2 regions of the Idiomarina sp. PL1-037 genome follow, and region 2 is predicted to be linked to the other one. Evidence: predicted binding sites of a transcription regulator. Region 2 holds the regulator's gene; the other holds the start of a gene.
The links. Region 2 encodes sigma-54, which starts transcription at its own class of promoters, with help from an activator protein. Its sites were predicted from a motif close to GTTGGCACGNNNNTNGNNT; they were not measured.

Region 1 (3,147 bases), 480 kb from region 2:
TGTCTGATGTCTCTGAAATTAGTTAACAGATGAGGTGACTTATGTCATTTAATATTGCACTTAGCGGTATCAATGCATCGCAAAAAGATCTGGATACGACCGCGAATAATATTTCAAACGTTAAAACAACGGGCTTCAAACAGTCTCGGGCAGAATTTGCGGACGTTTATGCCAGCAGCATTTTTAATGCAGGCAATACCAAAGTGGGTGATGGTGTTTTGACATCGTCAGTCGCTCAGCAGTTCAGCCAGGGTACTCTGGACTTCACTGACAACTCGCTGGATATGGCCATTAGTGGTAACGGTTTTTTTGCGACAACAGACGGTCTTGGCTCTCGTGATCTGACTTACACTCGGTCAGGTGCTTTTAAATTGAACGATGATAAGTTCATTGTCGATAACCAAGGGAATTACCTGCAGGGCTATCAGGTTGATCGTAATAGTGGCGTGAATTCATCCGTTGCACTTGCAACGACGCAACCTATCCGAATTCCGGATGTGGCTGGTGCGCCACAGAGTACCGATAATGTATTTACTGCATTTAACGTAGATGCTCGTCGCTCTCCCATTGATGGAACGGCTAATCCCTTTGATCCGGAAACACCAAGTACTTATCACAGTTCAACGTCTGCAACTGTTTATGACTCACTTGGAGAATCCCACACGCTGTCGACGTACTACGTAAAAAGAGACAGTGCATCTAATCAGTGGGATGTTTATGCAACATTCGACGGTGATGAGATTGATTTAGATCCAACCGGGACAGCGACACCGTCTGCAACGAACTCTGTTAATGGGTTTACAGGCCTACAAGTCGAGTTTTTAGGTAATGGTGAACCCAACGTAGCTGCTGGGCAAACAACTTTTGATCCTGGTTCTTTAGATTTATCAGCCAATAATGCTGCAGGTAATCCTTACCTGAACAATGGTGCATCTGCTCAAACTATTCAGTTCAACTTTCAGGATTTGAGCGGCACAACGTCACCGACTCAGTTCGCTTCAGACTTTGAAGTAACTAACCTGGATCAGGACGGTAGCACTGTAGGCCGATTAACTAACGTTGATATCGACAAGTCAGGTTTAATTGCAGCAACTTACTCAAATGGTGATGTTCAGTATTTAGGCCAGGTAGCAGTTGTTCGCTTTGCTAATGAACAAGGCTTAACGCAAATTGGCGGAACTAAATGGCGCGAGAGTATAGACTCTGGAGAACCGCTTTCTGGCGAAGCTAATACTGGAACCTTTGGTGGAATCGAAGCGTCAGCACTTGAAAACTCAAACGTTAACCTGACCAAAGAGTTGGTTGATTTAATTTCAGCCCAGCGTAATTTCCAGGCGAACTCGCGTTCACTTGAAGTGAATAACACCATTAATCAGACCATTCTTCAGATTCGTTAATCGCTTTTATCTGTCGATTAAAAAGACGCCTTTGGGCGTCTTTTTTGTTTTTGGCATGAAATCTGCATTGCTTAACCCAGATGACAAAATTTTGGCTGGAGGTCAGCTATGGACAAGATGCTATGGGTAGCGATGAGCGGCGCGAAAGAAAACATGAACGCTGTCGCTGTTCGTGCCAACAACTTAGCGAACGCCAATACCACGGCGTTTAAAGGCGACTTGCAACAGGCGCGGGCAATGCAGGCCTTTGGTGAAGGTTTGCCGACTCGTGTCTTTTCTATGACGGAAAGCCCCGGGCAAAATTTTGCCAGTGGAGCAATACAAACAACCGGCCGGAACATGGATGTTGCCATTAAAGATCAGGGCTGGATTGCGGTCGACGATGGCACTGGCAATGAACGTTATACCCGCAACGGCAGCCTCGAAGTGGGTACTGATGGCTTGTTAAAAAACTCAACAGGCCAGACGGTACTCGGCAATAACGGCCCCATATTTGTTCCCATGCCCATAGACAACCTGGTAATAGGAGCAAACGGGAATATCTCGATACGCCCGATGGGCGCTCCGGCAAACGCGATGGAAGTGATTGACCGCATTAAATTAGTTAACCCGCCGAACGGCAATATGGAAAAAGGTAACGATGGCCTGTTTAAGTTAAAAGATGACCAGCAAGCCTTAGCCGATGCCAACGTAAAACTTCAAATTGGCGCTTTGGAAGGCAGTAACGTGAACAGTGTCGAAGAAATGACGCACATGATTGCTCTGCAGCGTCAGTATGAAATGAACGTCAAATTAATGAAAACGGCCGATGAGAACGCCCAGCGTTCCGAGTCGCTGATGAGAATGAGCTAAGCTTAGCCCAGGAGAAAGACCATGAACCCAGCATTATGGATAAGTAAAACCGGACTGGATGCGCAGCAGCGCGATATTTCAGTCATTTCCAACAACCTGGCGAACTCCAGCACCATTGGCTTTAAAAAGAGCCGGGCAGTGTTTGAGGACTTGCTTTACCAGAACATTAACCAGCCGGGCGGTCAGTCGGCACAGGACACCGAGTTACCTAATGGTTTGATGCTTGGCGCCGGTACAAAAGTGGTTGCTACGCAAAAAGCGCATACCCAGGGCAATGTTCAGACAACGGACAACTCGTTGGATGTGATGATTGACGGCAAAGGTTTCTTTCAGGTGTTGATGCCAGATGGAAACATTTCTTATACCCGCAATGGTCAGTTTTCTTTAAATGAAGAGGGCGAAATGGTGACCTCGGGTAATGGCTACACTATTGAGCCGGCTATTCAAATACCTGACGACGCTATGTCGGTCAGTATTTCACAAGAAGGCGAGGTTACTGTCACGCAGCCTGGCAACGCCGATAACGTGGTGGTTGGGCAGCTTAACCTGGTGAACTTTATTAACCCGGCCGGCTTACAGCCTATGGGGCAGAACCTTTATAAAGAAACCGCTGTAAGTGGTGCACCTTTAGAGGCGGTTCCCGGCGTTGACGGAATGGGTAACACCATTCAGGGCGCCCTGGAAACCTCGAATGTGAATGTAACTGAAGAGCTAGTGAACTTAATTGAGAGCCAGCGTGGTTACGAGATGAACTCTAAAGTGATTTCATCTGTGGATCAGATGCTGAGTTACATTAATCAGCAGCTTTAATTGTTGTCGTCATTAAATAACAACGGGTGATTCTATGCGTTTTTTACTTTTTTCTTTAACGGCACTGGTTTTGGCTGGCTGTGCGCAA
Region 2 (3,147 bases):
AAGTCGTCAAAGACGTCAGTCTGGAAGTCAGTCAAGGACAGATTATTGGTTTGCTGGGCCCCAACGGCGCAGGCAAAACCACAACCTTCTATATGATTGTCGGTTTGGTTAATAGCGATAAAGGTCAAATTTTACTGGACGACAATGACCTTACCTTGCTGCCAATGCATGAGCGGGCACGCAGAGGTATTGGCTATTTGCCGCAGGAGGCTTCCATTTTTCGGAAGTTAACCGTGCGCGATAATCTGATGGCTATTCTGGAAACTCGTAAAGAACTATCAACCAACGAACGTGAAGAGCAACTTGATGCTTTGCTCGAAGAGTTTCATATTGGGCACATAGCAAACAGTCAGGGCATGAGCCTGTCAGGTGGTGAACGCCGTCGGGTCGAAATTGCCCGTGCCCTGGCAGCGGAACCTACATTTATTTTGCTGGATGAGCCTTTTGCCGGGGTGGATCCCATTTCGGTTATTGATATTAAAAAGATTGTTGAACATTTGAAACAACGTGGTATTGGTGTACTGATTACTGACCACAATGTTCGCGAAACATTGTCTGTTTGTGAACACGCTTATATTGTCAGTCATGGCGAGCTTATTGCAAGCGGCGATGCGGAAAGTATATTATCGAATCAACAGGTTAGAGACGTTTACCTCGGTGAGCAGTTCACCCTATAACGTGATACCGGGACAGTCATTATGAAGCAAAGTCTGCAGCTAAAAATTGGTCAGCAGCTGACCATGACGCCACAACTTCAACAGGCTATCCGCCTGCTGCAGCTTTCCTCGCTCGATCTTCAGTCAGAAATTCAGGATGCGTTAGACAGTAATCCATTGCTGGAGGTTGAAGGTGAAACAAGTAACGACGCCGACCAGTCTGAAACCCGCAACATTGAGGAAAGGGACGACAGTCAGCGGGAAACATCCGACGTTATAAAAACTCAGGAGATGCCTGACGAACTGCCGGTCGACAGCAGTTGGGACGACACCTACTCCAGTCATACCCCTGCCAACGGCGCAGCCTCCTCTGGTAAATCCTTTGACGGCGATTTTGAAGTCTACCAGGGCTCTACCAGCGAATCTCTGCAGGATCACCTACTCTGGCAGATGCAACTTTCTCATTTCTCAGAAGAAGACACCGCCATAGCGGAAGCCATTATCGAGGCCATAGACGACAACGGCTACCTAATGGTCGATGTTGATGAAATTATTGAAGCCGTGCGTCTGCCCGAAGTAGAAGCAGAAGAAGTTTGCATGGTGCTAAAGCGTATTCAGCATTTTGATCCAATTGGTGTCGGCGCTCGCAGTGTCAGTGAGTGCCTTGCCATTCAATTGCGGCAACTGAGCGACGACACTGAATACAAGCAGGTTGCTTTATGCTTAGTGACTGAACATATGGACTTACTCGGCAGTCGCGATTTTCGCACTATTCAGCGTAAACTGAAGTTATCGGAAGACGATTTACGCCAGACTATGCGATTAATTCAACAATTGCATCCGCATCCGGGCGAGCAAGTTGCACAGCAACCTGTTGAATATGTTATTCCTGACGTGGCCGTTACTAAAAAAAATGGTCGCTGGATGGTCGAATTAAACCCCGACAGCGTACCTAAATTAAAAGTGAACGAAGAATACGCCGCCTTAAGTAAAGCGGCAAAGTCAGTAGCCGACAGCCAGTACATAAAGAACCATACGCAAGAAGCTCGCTGGTTCATAAAAAGCCTGGAGAGCAGGAATGATACGCTGCTGAAGGTGGCTAATTGCATAGTACAGCGCCAGCAAGGCTTTTTTGAGCATGGTGAAGAGGCTATGAAGCCCATGGTACTGAACGATGTTGCTGAAACTGTCGATATGCATGAAAGTACGATTTCACGCGTAACGACACAAAAATACTTACACTGCCCAAGTGGTGTATTTGAGTTGAAATATTTTTTCTCAAGCCATGTCAGTACAGAGGGCGGTGGTGAGTGTTCAAGCACGGCAATACGTGCTTTAATTAAGAAGATGGTCGCTGCTGAAAATCGCAGTAAACCATTAAGCGACAGTAAGATTGCTGAACTGATAGCCGAACAGGGTATCCAAGTAGCAAGAAGGACAATTGCGAAGTATCGGGAATCGTTGAACATTCCATCATCGAGCCAACGCAAAAGTCTTTTATAACTTTGTTAACTGCAGAAGGAAGACGTTATGCAAATTAATTTGACCGGTCATCACATCGATATTACCGAAGCTCTGCGTGACTACGTGGACACAAAATTTGCCAAGCTGGAAAGACATTTTGACCATATAACGAATGTTCACGTCATCCTAAACGTTGAAAAAACGATTCAAAAAGCGGAAGCTACGCTGCACGTGAATGGCGGTGAGCTTTTCGCCGATTCAAAGCACGAAGATATGTACGCGGCCATCGACGGTTTAATTAATAAACTGGACCGTCAGGTGATTAAACACAAAGAGAAAATGAAACAACATTAATCCATGCAACTGAGTGAATTGTTAAGCGCCGACTGCACCAAGTGTGCAGTCGAGGGCGCAAGTAAAAAAAGACTACTTGAAACCATTAGTCAAATCGTAGCCCCTAAGCTGTCTGGCATTACCCGTCATGACATTTTTGAGAGCCTGTTAAACCGTGAACGTTTAGGCAGTACGGGAATTGGCTTAGGTATCGCAATTCCTCATGGCCGTTTACCTAATGCAAATCATCCGGTGGCGGTATTATTGACCCTAGACGAACCTATCGAGTTCGATTCTATTGACAACCAGCCTGTCGATATTATCTTCGCGCTTCTGGTGCCGGAGTCAGAGCACGAGAACCATTTACAAACATTGGCCACTGTGGCCAGAAGAATGAATGACAAAGACTGCACCCGCGCACTGCGCCATGCAGATTCTGACAAAGCGTTATATCAATTATTTGTGGGCGAAGGTGAACAGTCGCCATGCAACTGATCATTGTTAGTGGTCGTTCCGGATCAGGTAAGACAATTGCTCTGCGCGTACTGGAAGACTTAGGCTTTTATTGCGTTGATAATTTACCCATAAGCCTGTTGCCAACGCTGGTGCATGCAGTCATCGAGCAATATCAAAAAATAGCCATCAGCATTGATGTCCGCAATTTACCAGAGCATTCTGAAGAATTACTGGATTC

Region 1: a site for sigma-54 is predicted at 1,447-1,465, ahead of U0358_RS04155 (flagellar basal body rod protein FlgF). Genes of this name have one in related genera too.

The regions. Positions count from the first base shown of each region.
Region 1 covers NZ_CP139873.1:918,961-922,107, forward strand. Annotated here, with positions in the region: gene flgD (flagellar hook assembly protein FlgD) at 1-26, shown strand, start outside; gene flgE (flagellar hook protein FlgE) at 42-1,397, shown strand; gene U0358_RS04155 (flagellar basal body rod protein FlgF) at 1,506-2,249, shown strand; gene flgG (flagellar basal-body rod protein FlgG) at 2,271-3,059, shown strand; gene flgH (flagellar basal body L-ring protein FlgH) at 3,094-3,147, shown strand, end outside.
Region 2 covers NZ_CP139873.1:439,895-443,041, reverse strand. Annotated here, with positions in the region: gene lptB (LPS export ABC transporter ATP-binding protein) at 1-677, shown strand, start outside; gene U0358_RS02090 (RNA polymerase factor sigma-54) at 699-2,159, shown strand; gene hpf (ribosome hibernation promoting factor) at 2,187-2,474, shown strand; gene ptsN (PTS IIA-like nitrogen regulatory protein PtsN) at 2,478-2,948, shown strand; gene rapZ (RNase adapter RapZ) at 2,939-3,147, shown strand, end outside.